DNA from 2 places in the Frischella perrara genome. Region 2 is predicted to be linked to the other one. Evidence: riboswitches for the same ligand, from Rfam matches in the RefSeq annotation. Region 2 holds a riboswitch; the other holds the start of a gene.
The links. A riboswitch is a leader RNA that binds a small molecule or an ion and turns the genes downstream of it on or off. The one in region 2 is predicted to bind preQ1.

Region 1 (16,813 bases), 560 kb from region 2:
GTATTTAATATGCCAAAAATTAAAACTGTACGTGGAGCGGCAAAACGCTTCAAAAAAACAGCTTCAGGTGGATTTAAACACAAGCAAGCTAACAAAAGCCATATCTTAACTAAGAAATCGACAAAACGTAAACGTCATCTACGTGGTTTAACCATGGTATCAAAAGGTGATTTAGGTTTAGTCAAAGCGTGTATTCCACACGTTTAATTATTTAAGGAGAATATTATGGCTCGCGTTAAACGTGGTGTTATTGCTCGTGCTCGTCACAAGAAGATTTTAAAACAAGCTAAAGGTTATTATGGTGCGCGTTCTCGTGTATATCGTGTTGCATTCCAAGCTGTTATTAAAGCTGGTCAATACGCTTATCGTGACCGTCGTCAACGTAAACGTCAATTCCGTCAATTATGGATTGTCCGTATTAATGCAGCAGCGCGTCAATGTGGTTTATCTTACAGCCGTTTTATTAACGGTCTTAAGAAAGCTTCAATTGAAATCGATCGTAAGATCCTTGCTGATATTGCGGTATTTGATAAAAATGCCTTTGCCGCTTTAGTTGAAAAAGCAAAAGCAGCATTATAGTTTTTATGAGGTCGAATTAATTCGACCTCATTTTTATCTAACCTTATAAATGGAAATAAAATATTAATGATTAATGCAGTTTTTTTTCGTTTCTTTTTTGACTTTGTAAAGTGAATTCATTTTGAGGCAAAATGAAAACGAAAATAAATTGTAAATGGCCTCGTATAGAGGCCTTTTTTATTGCTACTTTTATGAAATGAAACGTAACAACATAAAAGTAAAATAGATCAAAATATTTGGTTGTGGGTAGGTTTTTAACAAATAAAATAAAGAGGATGCTATGTCTCAATTAATTGAATTGGTCGACAAAGCCAAGTCGGCAATTAACAATGCACAAGACATTAATGCAATTGAACAAATTAGAGTTGATTTTTTAGGTAAAAAAGGTCATTTTACCTTACAAATGGCTTCATTACGTGATGTACCAGCAGATCAACGTCCGATGGTTGGGCAAAAAATCAATGATGCTAAACAAGAAGTTGTATCTGCTTTAAATGAGAAAAGAGCTTTATTAGAACGAGCATTATTAGATGCAAAATTAGCAAATGAAACCATTGATGTGACATTGCCTGGCCGTAAAATGGAAATAGGTGGTTTACATCCTGTTACTCTTACTGTCAATCGATTGATTGATTTCTTTGGTAAGCTTGGTTTTGTTGTTGAAAATGGACCTGAAATTGAAGACGATTATCATAATTTTGATGCGTTAAATATTCCAGCCCATCATCCAGCAAGAGCAGATCATGATACATTTTGGTTTGACGCTAATCGCCTGTTACGCACTCAAACATCTACGGTACAAATCCGTACTATGGAAAAACAGAAACCACCAATTCGAATTATAGCTCCAGGTAGAACATATCGTAATGATTATGATCAAACTCATACCCCAATGTTCCATCAAATGGAAGGATTGTTGATTGATAAAAACATTAGTTTTACTCACTTAAAAGGTTTATTACATGATTTTCTACATTGTTTCTTTGAAGATGATATGGAAATTCGTTTTAGACCAGGTTACTTTCCTTTCACTGAACCTTCGGCTGAAGTAGATATTAAAGCAAAAAATGGTAAATGGCTTGAGGTATTAGGATGTGGAATGGTTCATCCGAACGTTTTACGTAATGTAGGTATTGATCCAGAAGTATATAGTGGTTTTGCATTTGGTATGGGAATTGAGCGATTAACAATGTTACGATATGGCGTAACTGATTTACGTTCTTTCTTTGAAAATGATCTACGTTTTTTAAAACAATTTAATTAGTCTGGAGGACCAAACATGAAATTTAGTGAAAGTTGGCTACGTGAATGGGTTAATCCAGCAATAAGTAGTGAACAATTATGCGATCAGCTTACCATGGCTGGTTTGGAAGTTGATGATATAGAAAATGTTGCTGGTGATTTTTCGGGAGTTGTAGTAGGTAGAGTTGTGGAGTGTCACCAACATCCAAATGCAGATAAATTACGTGTAACGAAAGTTGATATCGGTCAAGATCAGCTTCTAAATATTGTCTGCGGAGCTCCTAATTGTCGTGAAGGTTTAACTGTAGCATGTGCCACAGTTGGCGCTGTTTTACCCGGTGACTTTAAAATAAAAGCAGCCAAATTACGTGGTGAACCATCAGAGGGTATGTTATGTTCTTATTCTGAATTAGCTATTTCTGATGACCATAATGGTATTATTGAATTACCTGAAGATGCTCCTCTTGGTGAAGATATCAGAAATTATCTACAATTAAACGATAAGATGATTGAAATTAGTGTCACACCAAATCGTGCGGATTGTTTTGGTATTATGGGTATTGCTCGTGATATTTCCTCAATTAATAATATTAGTTTGACTGTACCACAATTTGAAACGCCTAAGGTCACCATTGAAGATAAAATATCTGTGTCTGTTTTAGAGCCTAAAGCTGCACCTCGTTATTTAGCACGTATAATTAAAGGGATTGATGTAACAACTCCAACACCATTATGGCTAAAAGAAAAATTACGCCGTAGTGGTATTCGTTCAATAGACATTGTTGTTGATATCACTAATTATGTTCTTATTGAATTAGGTCATCCTATGCATGCTTTCGATTTAGATAAAATTGAAGGCGCTATAACAGTACGCTATGGTCATCCGCATGAAAAACTCGTATTACTTGATGGCAATGAAATTGAAATTAAAGCCAATACACTGGTAATTGCAGATGATAAAAAGGCGTTGGCATTAGCAGGTATTTTTGGTGGTAAAGATTCAGGTATTTCAAATGAAAGTAAAAATATACTTTTAGAATCTGCTTTTTTCTCACCACTTGCTATTGCTGGTAAAGCAAGACAATATGGTTTACATACTGATGCATCACATCGTTATGAACGTGGTGTTGATCCATCTCTACAATATAAAGCAATGGAACGAGCAACTGAACTATTATTAGCTATTTGTGGTGGTTCAGCGGGTCCAATTATAGATGCTACGAATACGGATGAGTTACCGGAACCCGCAATAATCCATTTAAGTAGAGCCAAAATTGATAGATTAATCGGTTATCATATTGATGATCAACGTATTGTTGATATTCTTACTCGACTTGGCTGTGAAGTAATATCTAACGAAAATAGCTGGCAAATTAAGGCTCCGACTTGGCGGTTTGATATTCAAATCGAAGAAGATCTAGTCGAAGAAATCGCCCGAATTTATGGTTATAACAATATACCAAATGAACATTTGAATATTGAATTAGTAATGCAACATAACTCTGAAAAAAACGTTTCTGTAAATAAATTCAAAAATTTGTTAGTGAACCATGGTTATCAAGAAGCTGTCACGTATAGTTTTGTTGATCCTAAAATTCAGAGTCTATTACATCCAAATCAAGAAGCTATTGTTTTACCAAATCCGATTTCGAGTGAAATGTCGGTAATGCGTTTATCTCTTTGGTCGGGCTTATTGGGGGCTGTTGTATATAATCAAAATAGGCAACAACAGCGCATAAGATTGTTTGAAACAGGATTACGTTTTGTTCCAGACAATAATTCAGAATTTGGTGTTAATCAGCAAACATTGCTAGCAGGTGTTATAACGGGTAATCAATATGAAGACCACTGGGATATTAAGAAACGTGCTGTTGATTTCTTCGATTTAAAAGGGGATGTTGAATCACTCTTAGCAATTAGTGGATTAGCAGATCAGGTTCAATTTAAACCGTCACAACATCCGGCTTTGCATCCTGGTCAAAATGCCGCGATTTATATAAACAATGAAGAAGTCGGTTATTTAGGTGTCATTCACCCTGAAATAGAAAAGAAATTAGGATTAAACGGTAAAACACTTGTTTTTGAATTGATTTTAGATAAAATTAATCAAAAATCTGTACCCGTAGCACAGGATATATCTAAATATCCAGCTAATCGACGAGATATAGCGATCATCGTGGATAGTGATGTTTGTGCTGCTGATGTATTAAGTGTATGTAAAAGTATTGGTGGTGAACAGCTTATTGCTGTTAACTTATTTGATATGTATCAAGGTGAAAATATCAAAGCAGGTCAAAAAAGTTTGGCTATCAGTTTGATTTTGCAGGATAAAACACGTACACTTGAAGATGAGGATATAACTCACATTGTAAGCAATTGTATTATTGCATTACAAAATCGTTTCAAAGCATTATTAAGAGAATAATAATTATGACATTAACTAAAGCTGATATTGCAGAACGTCTAACAGACAAATTTAATATCGATCGTCAAGAGTCTAAAATTCTTGTGGAACTCTTTTTCGAAGAAATAAGAGTTGCCTTAGAAAAAGGAGAAACCGTGAAATTATCAGGTTTTGGTAATTTTGCGATTCGAGATAAGAAGTCTCGCCCAGGTCGTAATCCTAAAACAGGTGAAAATGTCGCAATTACCGCTCGTCGCGTTGTGACTTTCCGTCCAGGTATTAAATTCCGTGAACGCGTGGAAAAAAATCTTGAATCTTAATTAAATTTTAGGTTTATGTTTAGTTGAGTAGCACTAATAATTACTAGTGCTACTTTGTATTCTGTGGTTCGAAATCCTCCCACATAAAAAAACTAAGGAAGTTTATGACTAACTCAAATCTCACCTTATTAGGTGATCAATCTATTCGTTACCCGCAAGATTATGCGCCTGGAATTCTAGAAGTTTTCGACAATAAACATTTAGATAATGATTATTTTGTTAAATTTAACTGTCCTGAATTTACTAGTCTTTGTCCTATTACAGGTCAACCAGATTTTGCAACAATCTACATTTCTTATGTTCCTCATATAAAAATGGTGGAAAGTAAGTCTTTAAAGCTATATTTATTTAGTTTTCGTAATCGAGGTGATTTTCATGAAGATTGCATAAATATTATCATGAAAGATTTAATCAAATTAATGGATCCTAAATACATAGAAGTTTGGGGTAAATTTACACCACGAGGCGGAATATCAATCGATCCTTATGCAAATTATGGTAAGCCAAATACGAAATGGCAAGAAATTGCTTTTAATCGTTTAGCTAATCATGATCTATACCCAGAAAAAATTGATAACCGCTAGTAGCAGGTATTTTAAAAAATATTTCATTTCTTTCAATGACATTAGAGGGTTTCATTTATAAATGAAGCTCTAGTTTTGTTTTGTAGATTTTTAGGGTGATTTTTCAATCTTAAAAATGAAATATAAACATCAATTATTCGAATTTTATCTATAACCATTTTATCTTTTTAAAGGTAATTTCATGCAAAAAATTAATAAAGCACTCGTTATTTTTTCAGGAGGGCAGGATTCTACAACTTGTTTGATCCAAGCGATAAATCGTTATGGCGTTGAAAATGTGGAAACCATCAGTTTTAATTATGGGCAGCGACATGCTATCGAATTAGAAAAAGCTAAATTCATAGCAGAAGATTTAGGTGTTTTACATACAATTGTAGATACTTCTGTTATTAAACAAACAACACATAATGCATTAATTGATTCAACAATGGCTGTTGAATTTGCTAAGGATTCTCAATCCTATCCTAATACCTTTGTTGATGGGCGAAATGCACTGTTTCTTCTATTAGCTGGATGTTATGCCAAGAGTCGGGGAATAAAAGATATTATTACTGGTGTTTGTGAAACAGATTTTAGTGGTTATCCAGATTGCCGAGATGTCTTTATTAAGTCAATGAATGTTACCATGAATCTTGCGATGGATTACGCTTTTAATATTATTACTCCTTTGATGTATTTAACAAAAGCTGAAACATGGGCCTTAGCTGATGAGCTAGGATGTCTAGACTATATCAGACAATATACTCACACTTGTTATAATGGAGTAGAAAAAGGTTGTGGTGAATGTCCGAGTTGTGTTTTACGCGAAAAGGGGTTGAATGAGTATTTAACTAATAAGAAATGCTAATTAGTTTATTTAACCTTACTGGGTTCCCTAACCCCATATTATTTTTATAAAAAGGACATATATGTTTCCAAGTATCTTACAGAAAAACCACAATGTATTATTAAAATTAGCTTTTTTTCACATCTTGATTATAGCTTCTAGTAATTATTTAGTTAAAATTCCGTTTACTATTTTTGAATTTAATACAACATGGGGAGCATTCACGTTCCCATTTATTTTTTTATCGACTGATTTAACTATTCGGGTTTTTGGTGCTAATTTAGCTAGAAAAATAATATTAGTCGTTATGATACCGGCGTTGATTCTATCTTACGTTATTTCTGTATTGTTTTCAGATGGTGATTGGACGGGGCTATCTTCGTTATGCGATTTTAATATGTTTGTATTTAGGATTGCTTTAGCCAGTTTTGCTGCTTACCTAGTTGGTCAATTAATGGATATTACCATTTTCAATCATTTACGACAAAATTATCGTTGGTGGGTTGCTCCAACTGCATCAGCTATTGTAGGTAATGCCATTGATACGCTTCTGTTTTTTGCAATTGCATTTTATCATAGTGGTGATATTTATATGGCGACCCATTGGGTAGAAATAGCCATAATGGATTACGGATTTAAAATATTAATTTGTGGTGTGTTCTTTTTACCATTGTATAAAATTATATTAAATTACATTTTAAAAAAGTTAGTAAAAACAAAATAAATTGAAGCAAAATCTAAAAAGGCGCTGTTAAGCGCCTTCTTAGATTGGTAATGTGTTTAATAAGAATTAACTCATTCCATATTGTTTTAATTTTTTACGTAGAGTACCTCGGTTAATACCAAGCATATTTGCTGCACGAGTCTGGTTACCTCTTGTATACTGCATCACCATGTCAAGAAACGGTTGTTCTACTTCAGCCAAAACAAGATCATAAAGATCAGTAGGATCTTGACCATTTAATTGTGATAAATAGTTTCTTAATGCTTGTTTGACTGAATCTCGTAACGGTTTTTGAGTAATTTGCTCTTGAGAGTTAACAGTTGTGAATTTTAACGCTTCAGCTGTAACACGAATTTCTGACATAGTATTTTTAACTCTTTAATTAAAATTTAATTTCTTGAAAAAATGCTTCTAGTGCATCGAATTGCTGATTAGCATTATCAATGACACTAAATAAGCGCCTAAAATGATCGCTCCCAGCATAGTTTTGGGTATACCAAATTACATGCTTTCTTGCAATCTGCAATCCTTTCTTTTCACCATAATATTGATGTAGAGCTTTTAAGTGTAATAAAACAATAGTTTTTATTTCATCAATGCTCTTTTCTGATTTAAATTTTCCATATTGTAAATAGAACGCTATATCTTCAAAGATCCAAGGCCTACCTAATGCTCCTCTGCCGATCATTATAGCATCAGCTTTGGTATATTGGAAAACTTCTTCCGCCTTTTCAGGATCTATGATATCTCCATTAGCAATTACAGGAATGGAGATATATTGTTTAATTTGTCTAATCGAATCATATTCAGCAAAACCTTTAAATAAACACTCGCGAGTTCTGCCATGAATAGTAATCGCCTTTATACCACATTTTTGGGCAATTTGTGCGATTTCCAAACAATTTTTATTAGCTTTGTTCCAACCCGTACGAATTTTAAGAGTAACGGGTACATCAACAGCTTGTACCACACTCATTAGAATTCGCTCTACCAATTTAGGGTATTGCAAAAGCGCCGAACCAGCTAAGTTTTTATTAACTTTTTTAGCTGGGCATCCCATATTAATATCAATTAACTCTGCACCAGATTTCATGTTCAAAATAGCGGTTTTCGCCATTTCATCTGGATCAGAACCTATAATTTGTACTGCTTTGATGCCAAGCTCTTGCGAGTTAGCGAGCTTTTGTTTTGATTGTTCAGTATGCCAAATTTGCGAATTAGCTAAAAACATTTCTGAAAAAGCTAACCCTGCACCGTATTTATAACATAAAGAACGGAATGGCAAATCAGAAATACCCGCCATTGGAGCCGCAATAAGTCGATTCTTAATCGTTAGATTGCCAATAGTAAATAGTTCTGATAGCACAAATAAATTCCTCAACAAGGGCGCGTATATTAGCACTTTTTTTCGATGTGAAAAGAGGAAAATACTAAAATATTGCAATATTATTAAAATTTTTTTTTCTAACACGAATTTTAATCATTTTTTTTGTTAAATTATTAGAATAAAACTAGATAATTTAACATTAGTTGCTAAAACTATTAATAATTATCATTAACTTTAATACAACCAATCTAAATATTTTGGGATTGCTAAGCAGTGCGAACATGAATGACTTTGGGGATTTTTTGCTTATAATTAGTTATTGAGTCGCAAAAATTGATATGTGCTAAAATTACAAAATTAACTATAAAAGGTATTAATAATGGAAACGATTATAAACTCCACACATATTCCGGTTGTTACTGTCGATGGTCCAAGCGGAGTAGGTAAAGGAACATTATGTGTTTTATTAGCGAAACACTTTAAATGGAATTTACTTGATTCTGGTGCAATTTATCGTGTTTTAGCACTATCGATTTTAGATCACAATATTTCTCTAGATAGTGAAGATGTTTTAGAAACTCATGCTTTAAATCTACCACTTAAATTTGTAACAATGGAATCGGGTGTTCATGTTTTATTAAATGATATTGATGTTTCTGACAAGCTCCGCACACAAGAAATAGGTGAAATGGCTTCAAAAATTGCAGCGTTACCAAAAGTTCGAGAAGCATTATTACAACGGCAACGAGATTTTAGGAATAAACCAGGTCTAATTGCTGATGGAAGAGATATGGGAACAGTTGTATTTCCCGATGCTCCTGTCAAAATCTTTTTGGATGCTAGTCCAGAAGCAAGAGCAGAAAGAAGAATGAAACAGTTGCAAAAAAATAAGATTTGTGCTATATATGACGAGATTTTGCATGAAATTAAAGCCCGGGATGAGCGAGATCGTAATCGAACCATTGCGCCACTTAAATCTGCCTCAGATGCATTTTTGATAGATTCAACAGATTTGACAATCGATGAAGTGTTCCAACAGGCCTTAAAAATAATTAAAAGCAAAATTAATTTATGAATGTGACTTTATCAAAGGATGTGATGAAGTATTATTAACAACCCCCATTAAGCATGATGCTAGATGGACGTTATTTTAATTTTAAAAAGTAAATAAATATGACTGAATCTTTTGCTCAACTCTTTGAAGAGTCTTTAAATCAACTTGATACACGTTCTGGTAATATGATCCGCGGTATTGTCGTCGCTATCGATAAAGATGTAGTACTAGTTGATGCTGGTTTAAAATCTGAATCAGCAATTCCAGTAGAGCAGTTTAAAAATGCCCAAGGCGAATTAGAAGTTAAAGTTGGTGATGAAGTTGATGTTGTCCTTGATTCTATTGAAGATGGCTTTGGTGAAACAATTTTATCCCGTGAAAAAGCTAAACGTCACGAAGCATGGCTTACATTAGAAAAAGCTGTAGAAGATGCAGCGACAGTATTAGGTGTTATCAATGGTAAGGTTAAAGGCGGCTTTACAGTTGAGCTTAATGGAGTTCGAGCTTTCCTTCCTGGTTCATTAGTAGATGTTCGACCTCTACGTGATACCTCTCATATTGAAGGTAAAGAAATTGAACTTAAAGTTATTAAACTAGATCAAAAACGTAATAATGTTGTTGTATCTCGTCGTGCAGTAATCGAATCTGAAAATAGTGCAGAACGTGAACAACTTCTTGAAACATTACAAGAAGGTTCAGAAGTTAAAGGTGTTATCAAAAATCTTACTGATTATGGTGCCTTTGTTGATCTTGGTGGAGTTGATGGTTTACTTCATATTACTGATATGGCTTGGAAACGTGTTAAACATCCAAGTGAAGTGGTTGAAGTTGGTCAAGAAATTCTAGTTAAAGTATTGAAATTTGACCGTGACCGTTCGCGCGTTTCTCTTGGCTTAAAACAATTAGGCGAAGATCCATGGGTATCTATTGCTAAACGTTATCCAGAAGGCACTAAAGTAACAGGTAAAGTAACCAACCTAACTGATTATGGTTGCTTTGTTGAAATTGAAACAGGTGTTGAAGGTTTAGTTCACGTTTCAGAAATGGATTGGACTAATAAGAACATTCACCCATCTAAAGTTGTTAGCCTTGGTGATGTAGTTGAAGTTGTTGTTCTTGAAATTGATGAAGAACGTCGTCGTATTTCTTTAGGCTTAAAACAATGTAAACCAAATCCTTGGTTACAATTCGCTGAATCACATAACAAAGGTGATAAAGTGAGTGGTAAGATTAAATCAATCACTGATTTTGGTATCTTCATTGGTTTAGATGGTGGTATTGATGGTTTAGTTCATCTTTCTGATATTTCTTGGAATGTTCCAGGTGAAGAAGCTGTTAAAGCCTATAAAAAAGGTGATGATATCGAAGCCGTTGTTCTACAAGTTGATGCAGAACGTGAACGCATCTCTTTAGGTATTAAGCAACTAGAAGAAGATCCATTTAATAGTTTTGCTAGCAATTTCAAAAAAGGCATGATTGTTAAAGGTAAAGTAACTTCTGTTGATGCTAAAGGTGCAACTGTTGAAATTTCTGAAGGTGTTGATGGGTATCTTAAAGCACAAGATATTGCTCGTGAACGTATCGAAGATGCAACAACTGTATTGAAAGCAGGCGACGAAGTTGAAGCTAAAATCGTAAATCTAGATCGTAAAACTCGTGCGATTGCTTTATCTATTCGAGCTAAAGATGAAGCTGATGAAAAAGAAGCCCTAGCAGCTGTAAACAATGCACCGTCTCAAGATGATGCATCATTCACTAATGCGATGGCTGAAGCATTCAAAGCAGCATCAAAATCAGAATAATTCTTTAAAGTTATTCAAATATGTTTAAATTAAAAGAGGGCACGCCCTCTTTTAATTTTCATAAACTACATTATTAGAATTTTTATATAACAATAAAATAATTAGCTTAGCTACAACAAAAATAAAAAGGGTACTACTCATGAACAGATCAGATCTAACTGAAAAAATCGCCAATTGGCGAACGCATCTTCCGGTTCAATTAGTTGATGAAGCAATCCGAGATATTATTGAGCAGATCACTGCTGCTATGGAGTCTAACGATCGTGTTGAAATCCGTGGATTTGGTAGTTTTGCGTTAAATTATCGTGCACCAAGGAAAGCCAGAAATCCTAGAACTGGTGGTCAAGTAGAAGTTAGACAAAAATATATTCCACACTTCAAACCAGGTAAAGAATTAAGAGAAAGAGTTAATAATAGATCGTAAGGTATTTTAACTTGTTAATAAAATTCTATAAACCTGATTTTTAAAAGCGTTTGTTCTTTTAGGAATGGACGCTTTTGAATGTTTCTAAAATCATGATAACAATGTTATTTTCTAACTGAAAAGTATTGCAATCTTTTCTATATAGATAAAATTGTAATGACTTATATCATTTCACTCTTCTACATTTTATTTAGAATTAATAGATATCTATTCTGAAAGAATTATTGAATTACCGAAATAAATTGCGAACTATTTTCTACTTTTTTAATATCAAATTATTTTTAGTATTTCATCATGTATTCTGACCTATAAATAAATTGTTTATTAAAGGTATCATTTGCCTAACTCAATTTCTCATGATTTTATCTGTTTATTATTTACTTTAGGGTGTTTACCTTTACTGTTTTTATCAGCATTACCTTCTAATTTGATATGGTATTTGTGCCTGATTTTTTTGATATTAACCTATATATTTTTTTATCTTGTTAGAAGATTCAAATTTATTCCTTTAATCTTTATTGGAATAGGTTTTTTATGGTCAACTCATCATGCACAAGAATATTTGCAATTAGTAAGTCATTATATTGATAAAAATATAAATATTCGTGCCGAAGTTGTTAGTTTAAACTCTCAGAATAATTTTATTGAGGAATATTCTAAAAATGTAACTTTTAATATTACACATGTTAATCAAAAAGCAATTGATTACCCACTTCCAATAGTGCTGGTATGGAACAATAAAGAGTTACCATTTGCCGGACAAATATGGGATATGAGTGTAAAAACTAAGGTTGTGCATAGTTATCTCAATGAAGGTGGGTTTGATAGCCAACGTTTTGCAATAGCAAATAGAAAATTGCTAACAGGAAGTATAAAACAAGCTGAATTAGTTGAGAATACGATTAATTCACGGCAATTTATTGTTAATTTAATATTACCTTATATCAATCTTTTTGATTTTAGTGACATTTTTTTGGCGCTAGCATTTGGTGATCGTAGCCATTTAACGCAAGAACATAAAACAGTTATGTTTGAAACAGGGATAGCTCACTTAATGGCAATATCAGGTATGCATATTTTACTTGTAGCTTATATTGCTAACCGAGCTATGCGATTTTTACAAATTCTTCTACCTATTAATATTATAAGTCACTGGCAACCATTGATATTAGGTTGGTTTATTGCAGTGATTTATGCATGGTTAACTGGACTAAATCCTCCCGCATTACGTGCAATTTTAGCATTAACATTATGGTTATTTTTTCGCTATAAAAATTACCAAATCACATCTTGGCAAATGATTAATCGTATTATTGCTATATTGCTTATTATCGATCCATTTATGATTTTGTCAGAAAGTTTTTGGTTATCATGTTATGCCGTTGTTTGTTTAACTTTTATTGCTCATTGGTTTCCTATCAAGTATTTTCGACAGAAAAGATATTACTTATTGCAATTAGTACGATTACAGTTATTGTTAACACTCTTACTATTACCTATTCAATTGTTTATTTTTAACGGTATTAGTAGTGTAAGTATTGTTGCTAATTTAATTGCAATACCTATTATCTCCTTTATAACCTTTCCAGCTATTTTATTTATGATTATTTGTGATTTGCTTCATTGTCACTATTTAATTATTTGGTTTGGTTTCATTGCAGAACAATCTTTGTATTATTTATTTATCATATTGAAACAGATTAAATCTTATTGGATTACTTTTGAACAGTCCTATTATTTATTAAGCATTAGTGGTTGGTTAATTCTCATTATCTGGCGATTGAGCCTTTGGCGTTATTATTACATTACCATTTTGTTAATGTTACTAATACTCATTACTCCGATTTTGAAAAGAAATCAGCCTAATTGGCAGATAGATATGCTCGATGTTGGGCATGGTCTTGTAGTCGTTATTCGGCAAGGGAAAGCCGCAATCCTATATGATACTGGAGCAAAATGGCAAAATAGTTCAGCTGCTGAACGTATTGTTATTCCTTTTTTAAGGTGGCATGGTTTAAATGTTGAGGGGATTATTATCAGTCATGAACATAATGATCATATCGGTGGTTTATCTATCTTACAGCAATATTATCCTAATGCTTGGTTAATTAGTTCCACACAACGATTAAATAACGATTATTTATGCAAGGCTGGTGAAGAGTTAATATGGAATGATTTGAAATTATTATTTTTATGGCCAAATGATATAGATAATCAGGCATTTAATGCAGAGTCATGTGTAGTGAAAGTAAGTGATGATCAGTTTTCTTTATTATTAACCGGAGATTTAGAACGGCAACAGGAAGAGCAGCTCGTTTTAAAATATCGTAAATTATTATTTTCAACAATTTTACAAATACCTCATCATGGAAGTAATACATCTTCTTCGTATGCTTTTTTAAACTACGTTAAACCAACCGTTTCCCTTGGTTCTGTTTCACGTTATAATCCTTGGAAATTACCATCCAATAAGGTTTTACAACGTTATCAAACACTTAATTTAAATTACAAATTAACGAGCATTACAGGGCAAATTTCTATTCGATTTTATCAAAATGATTGGTTTATTACGGGTTTTCGTACTGAATTAAAGCCAAGATGGTATCATGATTGGTTTGGTTCTTTTACCAATAACAGGTAAAATAAGTAAATTTTTATAGTAATACGGATATAAATAGTGAATAAAAATATGATAGACAAAGATGTTTCTACTTGGAAGACATTTCGTCAGCTTTGGCCAAGAGTATCAAAATATTGGGGTTATTTGGTTGTTATTATTGTTGGACTAATTATTAATGGTTCATCAGATACTTATATCATATCTTTAATACAACCTTTGCTTGATAAAGGTTTTGTACAAAATGATCATGCTTTTTTATTTAATTTAGCATTTATTGTTGTAGGTTTATTTTTTATTAGGGGTGTGTCCAGTTATGTTTCTGGTTACGTTTTAGCATGGATTTCAGGCAAAATTGTGATGGAAATGCGACAAGAGCTTTTTGGTCATTTTGCCTATTCGCCCGTTAGTTTTTATGATCAGAATTCAACAGGTCGATTACTATCGCGTATACTTTATGACTCAGAACAAGTTGCATCCTCTTCTGCTGATTGTTTAATAAGTGTGGTGAGAGAATCGATTTATTTAATCGGTTTAGTTTCAATCATGTTTTATAATAGCTGGCAATTATCAATGATTTTATTAATTATTGGTCCGATTGTTGGCGTACTGATTGTTGTCATTTCTAAACGATTTAGAAAATTAAGTAAAGTTATTCAAAATAGTATGGGGGTAGTGACTTCGTCTGCCGAACAGATGTTAAAAGGTCACAAAGAAGTACTGATTTTTAATGCTCAAGAAACAGAGATTAATGAATTTAAAAAAGCGAGTAATAGAATTCGCCAATTAGGGATGAAAATGGTATCCATTTCGGAGTTATCTACACCCTTCATTCAAATTATTGCCTCTTTTGCTTTAGCATTTATTCTTATTTTAGCAAGTTATAAAGATGTTCTAGGATTGACTGCGGGTGAATTTACAGTAGTTTTCACTGCAATGATAGCATTAATGAAACCATTAAGAGAAATAACAAAAGTCAACTCTAAATTCCAACGAGGAATGGCAGCTTGTCAGACCATTTTTAATTTACTGTCATTACCTTTAGAAAAAGATGAGGGGCAAGTTGTTTTAGATAAAGCAAATGGTGAAATTGAATTCAGAAATGTAACATTCACTTATCCGACTCGAGATTTACCAGCGTTAAAAAATGTGAGTTTTAAAGTTCCAGCAGGTAAATCAGTTGCTTTAGTAGGACGTTCAGGATCGGGTAAAACGACAATTGCTAGCTTACTTACTCGTTTTTATGATATTGAAGAAGGTGAAATATTAATTGATGGTCGTAATATTAAAGAGTATACCTTAGCCTCATTAAGGGATCAGATTGGTTTGGTTTCACAAAACGTCCATCTTTTCCATGATACAGTGCGGAATAATATTACTTATGCTAGAAATAATCAGTATAGTGAAGAAGAGATCAATAATGCAGCTGAACATGCCTATGCTATAGATTTTATTAAAAATCTAGAACAAGGTATGGATACAATCATTGGTGAAAATGGTGTATTGTTATCTGGTGGACAACGTCAACGTGTGGCAATAGCAAGAGCATTATTACGTGATAATCCAATTCTAATTTTAGATGAAGCAACATCAGCATTAGATACTGAGTCTGAAAGAGCTATTCAGGCAGCATTAAATGAATTACAAATGAACCGTACATCATTAGTTATAGCGCATCGCCTGTCAACAATTGAGAATTCTGATGAAATTATTGTATTAAGTGATGGGGAGATTGTTGAACGTGGTAATCATAATGAATTGATTAATAAAAATGGCACTTATGCTCAATTACATCAAATTCAATTTCATGATCAATAATTTCAATGAAATTAGATAGGAAATGACAGCATAATGATTAATCGAATATGGTCAGGCAAAAATAAATTATATTGGTTGCTGACGCCTTTTTCGTTGTTATATGGTTTGATAGTATCAATTCGTAGAAACTGTTATCGGTTAGGATTATTCAAGTCTTGGAGAGCGCCTATACCGGTTATAGTTGTTGGTAATTTATCAGTAGGGGGAAATGGCAAAACACCATTAGTCATTTACCTCATTGAACAATTACGTCAGAAAGGATATAGAGTAGGGGTTGTTTCACGTGGATATGGTGGATCAAGTCGATATTATCCAGTGCAGGTTGATGACACTGCAACTGCTGCAGTAGTAGGTGATGAGCCATTTCTTATTTACCAAAGAACTAAAGCGCCTATTGCTGTATCACCAAAACGTAGTGAAGCAATAAAGTTACTTCTGGCAAACTATGACTTAGATTTAATCATAACCGATGATGGTTTACAACATTATGCTTTACAACGTGATATTGAGATTGTAGTCGTTGATGGTAAGAAAGGGTTTGGTAACGGATGGTATTTACCCGCCGGTCCATTACGTGAATTACCATCTCGTTTAAATAGCGTAGACTATCTAATCATCAACGGTCAAACGGAACAATCATATAAGCAATCTTATAGCATGATATTGATTCCACACAACGCTATCAATCTTAAAACAGGAGAGCAATTACCTGTTTCAAAATTACAGTCTGTTTGTGCTATAGCTGGAATTGGTGATCCAAACCGTTTTTTCACGATGTTAAAGACGCTTAATGTAGATATTATTCATACGGTTGCTTTTAATGATCACCAACCCTATACATTAATGCAATTATCAAGTTTAGTAAAATCAAAGGACATTTTACTAATGACCGAAAAAGATGCTGTTAAATGCTTAACATTCGCACAAAATAATTGGTGGTATTTACCAATTGATGCACAATTGCCCAAAGAATTTATTGATAATTTGTGTCAAAAAATTAAACAGTTAAACGATATTCAGTCTAAAAGAAATTAGGTATGGAATATGAAAGAAAATTTATTAAAACTCTTAGCTTGTCCAAAATGTCACTCT
Region 2 (16,813 bases):
ATATTATGAGACTATTGCTGGAGGCAATAGTATAGAAGATTTATTGATGGCCAGATTAAATGGTCGTTTACGTGCAGAAATAGGTAAATTAGACATTATAGATATCATTAATGATGCTAATACTGAAATGAAATCACGTAACTCATTGATGCTAAGAGTTAAAGATGCCCTAAATGGTAAACAGCCAAATGCTAAAAGTGATGAAAACATATCAAATGGACAATTTGATGATCAATCTGAAGGTAATTTAGAAAAAATCACAAGTATGAGGGCCTTTGGTGTTGAAGTTATTGATGTACGTATTAAACAAATTGATTTTCCAGCAGCAGTATCTAAATCTATCTATGATCGAATGAGTGAAGAACGTAAAGTATTTGCGCGTGATAAACGTTTTCAAGGCTATAAAAAAGCAGAAGAAATTCGAGCTCAATCAAGACTAACCGCGACTAAAATTCTATCTGAAGCAGAAAAACAAGCTAGAATTATTCGAGGTGAAGGAGATGCTAATGCTGCTAAAATTTATGCTGATACCTTTAGTAAAGATTTTGAATTTTTTAGTTTTATTCGTAGCCTGAAAGCCTATGAACAGAGCTTTAAAGAAAATGATATTATGGTAATAAGTCCAGATAGTGAGTTTTTCCGTTATATGAAACTCAATCCTAATATCAAATCTGATAAAAAATAATTGTTACTAATATTTGGTAGCGGTAGGAACTTAATTTAAATAAAAATGAGTATGTTACGATGAGTGATAATGTTGTTGTACTTGGAACACAATGGGGTGATGAAGGTAAAGGTAAGGTTGTTGATTTACTTACTGAAAAGGCTAAATATGTTGTTCGCTATCAAGGTGGGCATAATGCTGGTCATACTTTAGTCATCAATGGTGAAAAAACCGTTTTACATCTTATCCCTTCTGGTATTTTAAGACCAAATGTCATTAGTATTATAGCTAATGGTGTTGTGCTTTCTCCAGAAGCACTTATGAAAGAAATGAAAGAACTAGAAGAAAAAGGGATCCCTGTAAAAGAAAGATTACTTATTTCTGAATCTTGTCCACTTATTCTTCCATATCATGTTGCTTTAGATAATGCACGAGAAAAAGCAAGAGGCGCAAAAGCGATTGGTACGACAGGTCGGGGGATTGGTCCAGCCTATGAGGATAAAGTAGCGCGTCGCGGACTTCGAGTTGGCGATTTAAAAGATCGCCAAGTCTTTGCTGAAAAATTAAAAGAAGTTATGGAATACCATAATTTTCAGTTAGTTAATTTTTATAAAGCAGACGCCGTAAGCTACGATAAAGTACTAAATGATGTACTTAATATTGCTGATATTTTATTAGCGATGGTCGCTGATGTTCCAACGTTACTTGAATCTGCGCGTAAGAATGGCGAGAAAATTATGTTTGAAGGGGCACAGGGTACCTTACTAGATATTGATCATGGTACATATCCTTATGTAACTTCATCTAATACCACTGCAGGTGGTGTGGCAACTGGTTCGGGTTTCGGACCTCGATATGTAGGCTATGTGTTAGGAATTGTAAAGGCATATAGTACCCGAGTTGGCGCAGGTCCATTCCCAACGGAACTGTTTGATGATATTGGCGAATTTTTATGTAAACAAGGAAATGAATTTGGTGCAACTACTGGTCGCAGACGTCGAACAGGTTGGCTAGATATTGTGGCAATTCGTAAAGCAGTACAGCTAAATTCGGTTTCTGGATTTTGTTTAACTAAATTAGATGTGCTTGATGGATTAGAAAATGTAAAAATTTGTGTTGGCTACCAACAACCAGATGGTCATATCACTAAAATAGCACCATCTTCAGCTGAGGATATGAGTGAAGTAGTACCAATTTATGAAACAATGCCTGGTTGGAGTGAGTCAACGTTTGGAGCAAAAACAATTAATGATCTCCCGCAAGCAGCTAGAAACTATATTAAACGTATAGAAGAATTAACAGAAATTCCTATTGATATTATTTCAACCGGTCCTGATCGATTAGAAACAATGATCCTACGCGATCCATTTGAAATATAATTATCAAAAATACAAAGGCACCAATATTAGGTGCCTTTATTGTTAGTGTGAATAATAAAAAAGATCTAAAATGCATGTATTTTGTACTAAATTACATAATATCGCGCAAACAATAACCAAACGAAAGAAAAAGCTCAAAATAGAGTTGATCTAAAAAATAAGATGTCTATAATGCGCAACCACTGAGTGATTGAGACGAACGAAAAGAAAGTCTAGGTTGCAAAAGTGAAGTGAAGAAAGTTTTTAAAAAAAGTTAAAAAACTTCTTGACAGGAAATAAGAGGTAGCGTAGTATACGCAACCCTTGAGACAGTAAGCCGAAACGGAAAAAAACTGTCAGCTCTTTAAAAAGTAAATAACAGACAATCTGTGTGGGCACTGTTAGGACAAAGAATTAAAGTCTATGGGCTTAAAAGAAATCAAGTCTTAATAAGTGACACTGAAGATTCATTTGAATATGTCAGAGACAGTTATTGAGCATCAAACTTTAAATTGAAGAGTTTGATCATGGCTCAGATTGAACGCTGGCGGCAGGCTTAACACATGCAAGTCGAACGGTAACATGAGTGCTTGCACTTGATGACGAGTGGCGGACGGGTGAGTAATGTATGGGGATCTGCCGAATGGATTGGGACAACAGTTGGAAACGACTGCTAATACCGAATAATGTCGCGAGACCAAAGGGTGCTTTCGGGCACTTGCCATTTGATGAACCCATATGAGATTAGCTAGTTGGTGGGGTAAAGGCTCACCAAGGCGACGATCTCTAGCTGGTCTGAGAGGATGACCAGCCACACTGGAACTGAGACACGGTCCAGACTCCTACGGGAGGCAGCAGTGGGGAATATTGCACAATGGGGGAAACCCTGATGCAGCCATGCCGCGTGTATGAAGAAGGCCTTAGGGTTGTAAAGTACTTTCGGTGATGAGGAAGTTATGTGTGGGATAAGCACATATAATTGACGTTAGTTACAGAAGAAGCACCGGCTAACTCCGTGCCAGCAGCCGCGGTAATACGGAGGGTGCGAGCGTTAATCGGAATGACTGGGCGTAAAGGGCATGTAGGCGGATGATTAAGTTAGGTGTGAAAGCCTCGGGCTCAACCTGAGAATAGCATTTAAAACTGGTGATCTGGAGTACTGTAGAGGGAGGTAGAATTCCACGTGTAGCGGTGAAATGCGTAGAGATGTGGAGGAATACCGGTGGCGAAGGCGGCCTTCTGGACAGATACTGACGCTGAGATGCGAAAGCGTGGGGAGCAAACAGGATTAGATACCCTGGTAGTCCACGCTGTAAACGATGTCGATTTGGAGTTTGTTGCCTAGAGTGATGGGCTCCGAAGCTAACGCGATAAATCGACCGCCTGGGGAGTACGGCCGCAAGGTTAAAACTCAAATGAATTGACGGGGGCCCGCACAAGCGGTGGAGCATGTGGTTTAATTCGATGCAACGCGAAGAACCTTACCTGGTCTTGACATCCACAGAATCTTTCAGAGATGAGGGAGTGCCTTCGGGAACTGTGAGACAGGTGCTGCATGGCTGTCGTCAGCTCGTGTTGTGAAATGTTGGGTTAAGTCCCGCAACGAGCGCAACCCTTATCCTTTGTTGCCAGCGATTAGGTCGGGAACTCAAAGGAGACTGCCGTTGATAAAACGGAGGAAGGTGGGGACGACGTCAAGTCATCATGGCCCTTACGACCAGGGCTACACACGTGCTACAATGGCGTATACAAAGGGAAGCGAAGGTGCGAGCTGGAGCGGACCTCCTAAAGTACGTCTAAGTCCGGATTGGAGTCTGCAACTCGACTCCATGAAGTCGGAATCGCTAGTAATCGTGAATCAGAATGTCACGGTGAATACGTTCCCGGGCCTTGTACACACCGCCCGTCACACCATGGGAGTGGGTTGCACCAGAAGTAGATAGCTTAACCGCAAGGGGGGCGTTTACCACGGTGTGATTCATGACTGGGGTGAAGTCGTAACAAGGTAACCGTAGGGGAACCTGCGGTTGGATCACCTCCTTACGAAGCGCCTGGCAGTGTTCACACAGATTGTTTGTTATGAAGTATAAAGTTGTTATACGTCCCCTTCGTCTAGAGGCCTAGGACATCGCCCTTTCACGGCGGTAACAGGGGTTCGAATCCCCTAGGGGACGCCATTAAAGACGGTCAACTTTATACGATAAATTATCTTTGTATTTACTGATAAGTGAATAGAGAGATAAAGCTCTTTAACAAGTAGGAACAAGCTGAAAGAAACGAGTTCTCGAATGATGTTGGAATTGCATGAATGAATTTATGTGGTGAAGATATGATAAGAGAAGAAAGCGTAAAAGAAAACCAGAGACAACTGTGAGTTGTAAGGTTAAGAAATTAAGCGTACACGGTGGATGCCTAGGCAATCAGAGGCGATGAAGGACGTGTTAATCTGCGAAAAGCGACGGTAAGCTGATAAAGAGCGTAATAGCCGTCGATGTCCGAATGGGGAAACCCAATGCAGGTAACTGCATTATCATATGATGAATACATAGTCATATGAGGCGAACCGGGAGAACTGAAACATCTAAGTACCCCGAGGAAAAGAAATCAACCGAGATTCCCGAAGTAGCGGCGAGCGAACCGGGAGGAGCCCAAAGTGGGAAGCATATAGAGTTAGTGGAATTATCTGGAAAGTTAGACGATAGAGGGTGATAGTCCCGTACACGAAGACTAGATATGTGAAAGCTTGAAGAGTAGGGCGGGACACGTGATATCCTGTCTGAAGATGGGGGGACCATCCTCCAAGGCTAAATACTCCTGATTGACCGATAGTGAACCAGTACCGTGAGGGAAAGGCGAAAAGAACCCCGGCGAGGGGAGTGAAATAGAACCTGAAACCGTGTACGTACAATCAGTGGGAGCTGTTACCATTGGGTAATAGTGACTGCGTACCTTTTGTATAATGGGTCAGCGACTTATATTCTGTAGCGAGGTTAACCGAATAGGGGAGCCGAAGGGAAACCGAGTATTAACTGTGCGTTAAGTTGCAGGGTATAGACCCGAAACCCGGTGATCTAGCCATGGGCAGGTTGAAGGTTGGTTAACACTAACTGGAGGACCGAACCGACTAATGTTGAAAAATTAGCGGATGACCTGTGGCTGGGGGTGAAAGGCCAATCAAACCGGGAGATAGCTGGTTCTCCCCGAAAGCTATTTAGGTAGCGCCTCATGTATAACTGTTGGGGGTAGAGCACTGTTTCGGCTAGGGGGCCATCCCGGCTTACCAACCCGATGCAAACTCCGAATACTGACAAGTTTGAGCATGGGAGACACACGGCGGGTGCTAACGTTCGTCGTGAAGAGGGAAACAACCCAGACCGCCAGCTAAGGTCCCCAAGTCATAGTTAAGTGGGAAACGAAGTGGGAAGGCTTAGACAGCTAGGATGTTGGCTTAGAAGCAGCCACCATTTAAAGAAAGCGTAATAGCTCACTAGTCGAGTCGGCCTGCGCGGAAGATGTAACGGGGCTAAAACTATGCACCGAAGCTGCGGCAGTATGCGAAAGCATATTGGGTAGGGGAGCGTTCTGTAAGCCTGTGAAGGTATCCTGAGAGGGGTGCTGGAGGTATCAGAAGTGCGAATGCTGACATAAGTAACGATAAAGCGGGTGAAAAGCCCGCTCGCCGGAAGACCAAGGGTTCCTGTCCAACGTTAATCGGGGCAGGGTGAGTCGACCCCTAAGGCGAGGCAGAGATGCGTAGCTGATGGGAAACGGGTTAATATTCCCGTACTAGATATAACTGCGATGGGGTGACGGAGAAGGCTAGGTTTACCATATATTGGATAATGGGTTAAGCGTGTAGGGGTGTGATTAGGCAAATCCGGTCACTGAAACCCTGAGGCGTGATGACGAGTCACTAAGGTGGCGGAGTAATTGATGCCATGCTTCCAGGAAAAACCTCTAAGCATCAGGTTATATGTAATCGTACCCGAAACCGACACAGGTGGTCAGGTAGAGAATACTAAGGCGCTTGAGAGAACTCGGGTGAAGGAACTAGGCAAAATGGTGCCGTAACTTCGGGAGAAGGCACGCTGATGGTAATTGAAATCCCATGCGGATGTAGGTGAAATCAGTCGAAGATACCAGCTGGCTGCAACTGTTTAATAAAAACACAGCACTGTGCAAACACGAAAGTGGACGTATACGGTGTGACGCCTGCCCGGTGCTGGAAGGTTAATTGATGGGGTTATGCGCAAGCAGAAGCTCTTGATCGAAGCCCCAGTAAACGGCGGCCGTAACTATAACGGTCCTAAGGTAGCGAAATTCCTTGTCGGGTAAGTTCCGACCTGCACGAATGGCGTAATGATGGCCAGGCTGTCTCCACCCGAGACTCAGTGAAATTGAAATTGCCGTGAAGATGCGGTGTACCCGTGGCAAGACGGAAAGACCCCGTGAACCTTTACTATAGCTTGACAGTGAACATTGAGCCTTAATGTGTAGGATAGGTGGGAGACTGAGAAATGTGTACGCCAGTATGCATGGAGTCGACCTTGAAATACCACCCTTTAATGTTTGATGTTCTAACCTATGCTTCTGAATCGAGGCAAGGGACACTGTCTGGTGGGTAGTTTGACTGGGGCGGTCTCCTCCCAAAGAGTAACGGAGGAGCACGAAGGTTAGCTAATCCTGGTCGGACATCAGGAGGTTAGTGCAATGGCAAAAGCTAGCTTGACTGCGAGAGTGACGGCTCGAGCAGGTACGAAAGTAGGTCATAGTGATCCGGTGGTTCTGAATGGAAGGGCCATCGCTCAACGGATAAAAGGTACTCCGGGGATAACAGGCTGATACCGCCCAAGAGTTCATATCGACGGCGGTGTTTGGCACCTCGATGTCGGCTCATCACATCCTGGGGCTGAAGTAGGTCCCAAGGGTACGGCTGTTCGCCGTTTAAAGTGGTACGCGAGCTGGGTTTAGAACGTCGTGAGACAGTTCGGTCCCTATCTGCCATGGGCGTAGGAAAATTGAGAGGGTTTGCTTCTAGTACGAGAGGACCGAAGTGAACGCACCGCTGGTGTTCGGGTTGTGATGCCGATTGCATTGCCCGGTAGCTACGTGCGGAATAGATAAGTGCTGAAAGCATCTAAGCACGAAACTAGCCTTGAGATGAGTTTTCCCTGAAGAGATTCAGTAAGGTCCGTTCGAGACTAGGACGATGATAGGTCAGGTGTGTAAGTGTAGTGATACATTGAGCTAACTGATACTAATGAGCCGAGAGTCTTAACCTTACAACTCGGAGTTGTTTTTGGAAAGAAGAGCTTGTTCTGAAGAGTTAGAGAAGTTAGACAGGATATGTCTGGCGGCGATGTTGCGGTGGTCCCACCTGACCCATGCCGAACTCAGAAGTGAAACGCCGTGGAGCCGATGGTAGTGTGGGGGTTACCCCATGTGAGAGTAGGTCACCGCCAGACTATAAAATACAGACCTCGTCCGAAAGGATGGGGTTTTTTTATTGCTGTTATATTGTTGTCATTAAACCATATCTATCTTAATTTATAAGACTAAAATTAAGATTAAGATTCTGATTCCTGATTAGTTCATCATAGCCATTAGTCCTTACCCTTTCATAATGTAATACTCCAATACCCACTAACCTTATATTCATTTTAAGTCTAAATCTTACCTTATTATTATCATAAATGATGTCCTCGTACTAATTTATTTATAAATTATAGAAAGTTAATTTTAAATCATCTTATTGGCGTTGCTTTAATATTCAAAATATTTCCCTGCTCTTATTAATATACTTTTGAATAACAATGAAATTGCTTTATTTATTGTTAATTTAGTTTTTACTTCACATCTTTATCAAAAAATATGCGATTTATTTATAATAATTAACAGAATGATGTAATATTTTTAGTATCTAACTGATAATATAGATTATTCAGATAGTTATAATAATGTTAAAAAGTATCAATTAACTAAATATATAAACAGAGATAGTCAGTTATTATCGACTGACTTTATAGAATTATGAATCGAAACTACTTTACGAACTAATTTAGTTCATAAAATAATAGGTTATACATAATTAATAATTACGTTGTACCGATAATAAAGCTATTTGCCTTAGCGCTTCCTTATAAGGTGAATCTGCTAATATATTTAAAGATTCAACCGCTTTTAGTGCTTCTTGTTCGGCAATTTTATACGTATATTCAAGGGAATGGCATTCTTGCATGATGGTTAGTACTTTATCCAACAAATGTCTACCATTTCCTGTTTCAATCGCTGTGCGTATTAATTTTATATCTTCAGGATCCTTAGCGTGATGCATGGCATGTAATAAAGGTAAAGTCGGTTTTCCTTCGTTAAGATCATCACCTAAGTTCTTACCTAATGCATTTGCATCTTCAGTTGAATAGTCAAGCATATCATCAATAATCTGAAAAGCTGTACCAAGATAACGTCCATAATCTTTTAACGCTATTTCAACTTCATCTGTTGCATTACTTATGATTGCAGCAATATGGGAAGAAGCTTCAAATAATTTTGCTGTTTTACGGTAGATAACTTGAAGGTATTGTTCCATTGAAATATCAGGATCATTGCAATTCATTAATTGCTGAACTTCACCTTCAGCAATAATATTTGTAGCCTCTGACATTATTTTTAGAACTCGAATTGATTCAACACTTACCATCATCTGAAAGGAACGAGTATAAATATAATCTCCAACAAGTACACTTGCAGCATTACCAAAAAGCGTATTCGCTGTTGAACGACCTCTCCTTAATATTGATTCATCTACGACATCATCATGCAATAAAGTTGCTGTATGAATAAATTCAATAAATGCTGCGGCTGTAATATGTTTATCATCTTCAGAATCTAAAGCTTTAGCACACAACAGCGCTATAATGGGGCGTATACGTTTACCTCCTCCGTCTATAATATATTTACCCAGTTGATTTATTAGAGCAACGTCAGAAGTTAGTTGCAACATGATTACTTGATCTACTTTCTTTAAATCATCACGTACAAGGTCAATTATTTTTTTCATTGTCATTTTTAGTTCTTTAACTGCCTATCGACATTTTAAAATTTCATTTATTATAATATTATGCGATAAAAGCTTAATTACAACAATATAAGTTGATTAATATATCGGTTTTAAATAAAAAAAAATACTATAAATGATACTTATTTTCATTTAAAATTACCTACCTATTTGTTATTAAAATTGTATTTTACACTGGTTGAGAAATGGATAAAATCTGTAAACCGATAGAAAATAAGAATAATCTCTCTATTGTATTATTAATAGCGACATTTTTACATTTTATCATCATTGTACTTATTCTTATGGGGTCTTTGTTCTCCGAATCAGCGCTTTCATTGGATGGTGATAAATCAATAAAGGCTATGATGATCGATTTTTCTATTATGGCAGCTCCACAGCAATCTTTAGCCCAAAATACCATAAATAATGAAGAGTTACCTACACCTGATGAAACAGAAAAAGCGATAGTTCAAAAAGAAGATAAAGAAAAAGAAGTTGAACCAGATATTATTGTAGAAAATAAAATCAAACAACCAGTTGTTACTCCTAACGAACCAACTTTAGTGATAAAAGAAAAACCTAATAAACCAAAAAAACAATTTCATAAGAAAGTAAACAAACATAAAGTATCTAAGGCTCAAGTCAAACAGGAAATTATGACTGAAAAACGTTCTGATGTATCCACCGCTTCAGCTATATCAGAGAATAACCAATACTCTGAAATGCCAACAGCAATTAGTCGTAGTTTACCAGAATATCCAAGACGAGCCTTAGATATGCGAATAGACGGACATGTGATTGTTATGTTTGATATTGATAATCATGGAAATGTTGATAATATTCGTATTATTGAGGCAAAACCAAATAATATTTTTAACCGTTCAGTTATTCAAGCAATGAAAAGATGGAAATATCCTCCACGTATGAAAAAAGACTTAAAAACAAAAGTAATTTTTAATCGTAATAAATCAGTTAAATTTGACAATTAAGTTAATTAATATTAACTGACTTATTACATTCCATTCTTTTATTAAGAATTCATAAGGGCTTCAATTAATTCGGGCTCTTTAGGAACTTCAGCTGTAAAAACTTCATTACCGTTTGGAGTGATTAAAATATCGTCTTCAATACGAATTCCAATTCCTTTATATTGAACAGGCACATCTGCATCTTTATTAATATATAAACCTGGTTCAACTGTTATAATCATACCAGGCTCTAGAATGCGTTCTCGATAAATTGTTTTATAGTCACCTACATCATGTACATCAATTCCTAGCCAATGGCCTAATCCATGCATATAAAATTGATTATAAGCTTTATTTTCTATTAGCTCATCAACACTACCATGCATAATGCCCAATTTAACTAATCCTTCAACCATGATTCTTATAACAGCATCATTGACTTGTTTAATGGACGTTCCGGGTTTAAATAATTCAATTGCTTTATATTGTGATTTAAGGACAATATCATAAATCTCACGTTGCGCCTGACTGAATTTTCCATTTATCGGGAAAGTTCTTGTAATATCGCCTGCATAATATTCATATTCACAACCAGCATCAATTAGAACTAAATCACCATCTTTTAATTGTTGATCATTATTTTCATAATGCAAAATACATCCATTATTACCACTTCCAACAATAGTATTGTATGACGGATTTCTAGCGCCGTGCATAGCGAATTCATGCAGAATTTCTGATTCTAATTGATATTCATACATATTGGGCTTACATTTTTGCATAGCTCTAATGTGACCAAGTGCACTAATCTTCCCTGCTTTACGCATTAATTCAATTTCCTTTGGAGACTTAAATAAACGTAAATCATGCAATATAGGTCGCCAATCAATTATTGATTGTGGAGCAAAAAGGTTATGTCTTAAACCTTTTCTTAAATTATCCATTAATTGATTAACAATATTGTCAGCATAATCGTAAAGTTGGCTAGCATGATAGATAGCTTGTTTACCACTAACAATTTTAGGTAGTAGCTCTTCGGCTTGGCTAAATGGGTAGGCAACATCAACTTGCAATTGCGACAGTGCTGCTTGTTGACCTAAGCGATAACCTGTCCATATTTCAGCAAGAGTATCTTTGGTACGATTAAACAAAATAGTTTGATGTTTATTGTTAGATTCTTTTATTATAATAAAAATCGCTTCAGGTTCTTTAAAAGATGTTAAGTACCAAAAATCACTATTTTGCCGGTAGGTATAATGAGTATCATTACTTCTTACGACTTCAGGCGCTGCAAAAAAAATAGCAGCACTGTTATCAATCATTTTTGCCAAAAGCTTATTACGGCGCATAATTATATCGTTAATCATTTTTCAACCTATTAATTATTAAATTATTTATTTTCCTGATTTATCTTTATTGGTTTAAGAATTCATTAGTGATTAATGAAGAACTTTTGATGAATAATGATCAGTAAATTCGTCATAACATAAAATGACAGTCATACGGACATATTCTAGAATTTCTTCAAAAGCGAATGCTAACTCTTCTTGATCATCATCTCTATCGTAGCCTAATTGGATAATTTGACGCAGATCATAAATTGCTTCTCCCACATCACCTTTAACTTTCATTAATTGTGGCTGTGCTAATCCTAGACCCAATAAAAAGTGATTAATCCAATCAACCATATCATCAATTTGTTCAAAAAGTCCTTCATCGCGGAGCAATAGCTGAAATTCAAAATTATCATCAGCTAGTTGTTCTTTGATTTGTTCATAAACATGTTCAATTGATGTTGATAATTCACCTGCAAGTGATTGCCCATTATTTAGCATATCATTAAGTAATACTTGCCAGCTTTTATCTTGTATTCCACCCGCAATAATTCCAGTAAGCAATCCATGTAATTCAGAGGCATTAACACCTATTTGTGAGGATTTCAATTCATTATTTAATGAAGAATAGCTTATTTGCTTTGACATAATTGTTCCTATCAATAGTGAAATAATGTGTTTAGTATATCTCTAATTCAATGAATTTGGCACTCATTGAATTCAATCAGCAACATGTTGGGGAAGCATATAATTTACAATAATGAATCGATTTAATGATGTTTAGACATGGCATTATCAGTTTTACTAATTAAATTATTGATAAATACAACTTGATAAAATAAGTTATTTGAATTTAAACAGATTTTGTTTTATTATCCCCTTTGTTATTTAAATGATCACATGTAAAACAATCTTTTACTATTTTATCGTTATAATTTTATTGATATCGTGGTTCGTAATCCATCCCACGTAAAAAAACTAGGAGTTATTGATGTTACAGATCTTACTTATCAAATATTTTAATTCACCTCATTGCATACTGATTAATCCCCATTGTTAATAAAAATTATTTTATTTCTATAATGTAATCTAATTATAAATCCGAGCTTATTATGTATAAAATTGCTAAAGAATTTCAATTTGACGCTTGTCATATGTTGGATGGACACAATGGTAAATGTCATAATTTACATGGACATACTTATCGTTTAATTATCGAAATATCAGCTAACCTCATTGAACAGGGTAGCAGTGCTGATATGGTAATGGATTTCGCTGATATAAAACAAACTGTTAAACAACACGTGATTGATAAACTAGATCATGCATTCCTATATAATCAGCATAATAATAATGAAAGCCAAATTGCTGACCTATTGCAAAAAATGCAACGGAAAACCTTTGCTTTTCCTTGCCGAACAACGGCAGAAGGTATGAGTAAATTTATATTTAACGTTCTCAAGCAATATCTACCGATTTCATCGGTAACGTTATGGGAAACGCCAACTTCTTATTGCCAATATAGTGAGTGATAATATGCCAAATTTTCCGATAGTAGAAATATTTCAGTCGCTACAAGGAGAAGGATATAATACGGGCATGCCAGCAATCTTTATACGTTTTGGCGGTTGTAATTTACGATGCCCTTGGTGTGATACTAACTTTGATAATTTTCAAAAATTATCTTTAACAGCGATACTAACGCGAGTACTCACTTACTCGGCAAAAAATATTATCATTACTGGCGGGGAACCGACATTACAAAAATATTTACCTGAACTTGTCACACGCTTAAAACAGTTAGGATATTATGTTGCCATCGAAACTAATGGTTTAAAATCAGTTTATTCGGAAATTGATTATATTGCGGTAAGTCCTAAATACCATTATTGGCGACGTTATCATGATGCACCTTTAATCAAAGCCGATGAAGTGCGAATTGTTGTTGAAGAAGCAAAAGATATCGCTGAATTTTGCTTGGCAATGGAACAACGCATAGAAGCAAAACGGTATTATCTTTCGCCTTGTGAACAAAATGGCCAAATGGCATTATTGCCAACATTAGAATTATTAGGAAAACTCAATCAAGGAAGACAAAATAATAAATGGCAGTTGAGTATTCAAACGCATAAACTTGCCAATATAGAATGATAATTTTTTACTAATAATTTAGTCTAAATTGGCTAAGATATCTAATGCTTCGGACAACTTTTTAACACCATATACCTTTAAATTATCAGATGTTTTTTTAGGCATGTTACTTATTGGTACAATCGCACGTTTGAAACCGTGTTTAGCTGCTTCGGCAATTCGTTCTTGTCCACTAGGTACAGGACGAATTTCTCCACCTAAGCCTATCTCTCCAAAAATAACTAAGTCTTGTGGTAATGGGCGGTTACGTAAACTAGAAACTAGAGCTGCAACTAAAGCTAAATCGGCACTAGTTTCGTTTACTTTAACGCCACCGACGACATTCACAAAGACATCTTGATCTGCCATATGTAAGCCACCATGACGATGTAAAACAGCCAGTAATAATGCTAATCGATTTTGCTCTAATCCAACAGTTACACGCCTTGGGTTTCCAAAATGAGACTGATCGACTAATGCTTGTATTTCGACGAGTAAAGGACGAGTACCTTCCCAAATTACCATAACCGAGCTACCAGAGGACATTTCTTCCCCTCGCGTAAGAAAAATAGCTGATGGATTACTTACTTCTTTTAAGCCTTGTTCAGTCATGGCAAACACACCGAGTTCATTTACTGCACCAAAGCGGTTTTTATGACTACGTAAAGTTCTAAAACGTGAATCAGAATCACCATCCAGTAATATTGAACAATCAATACAGTGCTCAAGTACTTTTGGTCCAGCCAGTGAACCGTCCTTTGTAACATGCCCTACCATGATAATTGCAATTCCTTTGGTTTTTGCAAAACGTGTTAAGTATGCAGCCGTTTCACGAACTTGGGCGACACTTCCTGGTGAGGATTGAATATCAGCCATATGCATAACTTGAATTGAATCAATTACCATAAGCCGAGGTTGTTCTTGTTCAGCTAACAAACAAATTTGCTCTATGCTTGTTTCGGAAAGCATATTTATATTATCGGTAGGTAAACCCAAACGATGAGCACGCATTGCAACTTGTTGCAAAGACTCTTCACCCGTAACATACAATGTTTTCATACTACTAGAAAGGCGACACATCGTTTGTAATAATAATGTACTTTTGCCAGCTCCGGGATTACCCCCGATTAATATTGCGCTACCGGGGACAACACCGCCACCAAGTACGCGATCAAATTCTGAAAAACCAGTTGAAAAGCGGGGTAACTCTTCTAAACTTATCTCGACTAATTTTTGTATTTTGCTCTGACCAACACCACCAGCATAACCGCTAAATCGGTCATTAGTGCGTGCATTTGCCGCAGCAAGTCTAATTTCGGTAATTGTATTCCAAGCGTGGCATTCACTACATTGACCTTGCCAGCGTAAGTAATCAGCACCACATTCATTACAGACATAAGCGCGTTTTACAGCCTTTGCCAAATTTATACTCCTAAACTTAATTTATAAATAACGCTGATTTAAGTTAACAATACATATTATTAATTTCATAACATCATTATCTAACCTTGACTATCAATACTGGCTGATAAAATACACATCAATCCTGTTAGATCAGCATAATTAATACTATTCTTAGCTTTTTGGATTACTTTAGGTTTGCCATGATAAGCAACACCTAATCCTGCTATACGAATCATCATTAAATCATTAGCACCGTCTCCAATAGCCACAGTCTGTTCTATTGGTATATTGAATTGTTGAGCTAGATTTTGTAGCATCTTTGCTTTGAATCTTGCATCAACAATCTGACCTTTTACTTTACCCGTTAGTTTCTGTTGATTATTAATTACCAATTCATTTGCATAGACTTCTGCCAATTTTAATTTGCTTTTTAAATGTTCTGCAAAATAGGTAAATCCACCAGACACAATTGCGATCTTCCAATTTCGTTTATGCAACTCTTTGATTAAAAATGTCAATCCAGATGTTAATGGCAATTTGTTTTTAATGGATTCTAATATCGCCACATCGGCACCTTTTAATGTTGCGACACGTTTTCTTAAGCTAGTAGCAAAATCTATTTCACCTCGCATTGCTTGTTCTGTGATTTTGGAGACTAAATCACCTGAACCATGCTGCTTGGCAATTTCATCAATACACTCTATCTTTATAGCGGTTGAATCCATATCCATTACTAACAAACCTTCAGATCGAAGAGAGGGTAGATGATTAATACTTGCCACATCAATACCTAATTCATTAGCAATAGTTTGTGCTTTTTTCGGCATGACGCCAGCAATACGTATAACTTGGTAATTTTTGACCTGCCATGAAGACACAATAACAATTGGCATAGCTAGTTTATTTTGAAACTTAGAAACAAGAGTCTTATTTAACTTACGACCATAAATAATCCACCCAGTTTTGCCAGCATTGTAATCTAATGGCATGATTTCACAGCCATTTAATGATAATGGCAGTGCTTGCCAATTTTTAATATTTTCGGGTAAATCGTTAAAAGTTAATGTATAGGCCATAATGTATTTAACAAGTCAATTAGTTTTTATAGTCAATTAATTTATCATAACATAAGCCATGAAAGTGCGTTACAAAAAGATAAATATAAAAAACAAAACCGCCAAACTATGGCGGTTATGTGTTTGTAAAGAGTACATTGAGATAAATAGGCAACTGTACCGATAAAGGATTAATTTGTTTGTTTTGTCTTACCAATTGCTCTATGAATGCCATAACTTATCGCTAAAATTAAAAACCAGATTGGCGTTGCTAATAGTGCTTGTCGAGTATCGTTCTCGAAAGTTAATAAAACAATAACAAATGCAAAGAAAGCTAAGCAGATAAAACACATCATAATGCCACCTGGCATTTTAAATAATGATTGTTGATGAAGTTGCTGACGTTTTTTACGATATTGGATATAAGATAATAAAATTATTGACCATATAAACATAAATAAAATGGCGGATATTGTCGTTACAATCGTAAAAGCTGTCATAACATCAGGGACTAAGTAAATTAAAACAACCCCACTCAATAAGCAGAGGCAAGAGAACATTAATCCATTTGCGGGTACAAATCGCCTTGAAAGCCGTCCAAAAATTGAAGGTGCATCATTTTTTCGGGCCAATCCAAATAGCATACGACTTGTAGAGTAGATACCACTATTTGCTGAAGATGCGGCAGATGTAAGAACAACAAAATTGATCAAACTGGCAGCAGCAGGTAATCCAATTAATGTAAACAATTCAACAAACGGGCTTTTATTTGCTGAAATAAAAACCCAAGGTGTAACTGTCATGATAATAATTAATGCAAACACATAAAAGAAAATAATG

Region 1: it holds a riboswitch for preQ1, as region 2 does, so the genes downstream of both, queF (preQ(1) synthase) here and queD (6-carboxytetrahydropterin synthase QueD) in region 2, are expected to answer to the same signal.

Annotation. Positions count from the first base shown of each region.
Region 1 covers NZ_CP009056.1:855,905-872,717, forward strand. The annotation lists gene rpmI (50S ribosomal protein L35) at 10-207, shown strand; gene rplT (50S ribosomal protein L20) at 226-579, shown strand; gene pheS (phenylalanine--tRNA ligase subunit alpha) at 860-1,843, shown strand; gene pheT (phenylalanine--tRNA ligase subunit beta) at 1,859-4,246, shown strand; gene FPB0191_RS03785 (integration host factor subunit alpha) at 4,252-4,545, shown strand; PreQ1 riboswitch class I at 4,603-4,647, shown strand; gene queF (preQ(1) synthase) at 4,650-5,129, shown strand; gene queC (7-cyano-7-deazaguanine synthase QueC) at 5,311-5,976, shown strand; gene FPB0191_RS03800 (7-cyano-7-deazaguanine/7-aminomethyl-7-deazaguanine transporter) at 6,038-6,679, shown strand; gene fis (DNA-binding transcriptional regulator Fis) at 6,746-7,042, opposite strand; gene dusB (tRNA dihydrouridine synthase DusB) at 7,062-8,045, opposite strand; gene cmk ((d)CMP kinase) at 8,386-9,081, shown strand; gene rpsA (30S ribosomal protein S1) at 9,180-10,862, shown strand; gene FPB0191_RS03825 (integration host factor subunit beta) at 11,002-11,286, shown strand; gene FPB0191_RS03830 (DNA internalization-related competence protein ComEC/Rec2) at 11,624-13,927, shown strand; gene msbA (lipid A ABC transporter ATP-binding protein/permease MsbA) at 13,976-15,721, shown strand; gene lpxK (tetraacyldisaccharide 4'-kinase) at 15,755-16,756, shown strand; gene FPB0191_RS03845 (Trm112 family protein) at 16,766-16,813, shown strand, end outside.
Region 2 covers NZ_CP009056.1:294,348-311,160, forward strand. The annotation lists gene hflC (protease modulator HflC) at 1-685, shown strand, start outside; gene FPB0191_RS01435 (adenylosuccinate synthase) at 745-2,043, shown strand; rRNA gene FPB0191_RS01440 (16S ribosomal RNA) at 2,532-4,065, shown strand; tRNA gene FPB0191_RS01445 (tRNA-Glu) at 4,124-4,199, shown strand; rRNA gene FPB0191_RS01450 (23S ribosomal RNA) at 4,404-7,304, shown strand; rRNA gene rrf (5S ribosomal RNA) at 7,372-7,487, shown strand; gene ispB (octaprenyl diphosphate synthase) at 8,111-9,088, opposite strand; gene FPB0191_RS01465 (TonB family protein) at 9,286-10,071, shown strand; gene pepP (Xaa-Pro aminopeptidase) at 10,113-11,417, opposite strand; gene FPB0191_RS01475 (YecA/YgfB family protein) at 11,490-12,032, opposite strand; PreQ1 riboswitch class I at 12,327-12,372, shown strand; gene queD (6-carboxytetrahydropterin synthase QueD) at 12,497-12,916, shown strand; gene FPB0191_RS01485 (7-carboxy-7-deazaguanine synthase QueE) at 12,921-13,535, shown strand; gene radA (DNA repair protein RadA) at 13,554-14,936, opposite strand; gene serB (phosphoserine phosphatase) at 15,017-15,994, opposite strand; gene cycA (D-serine/D-alanine/glycine transporter) at 16,165-16,813, opposite strand, start outside.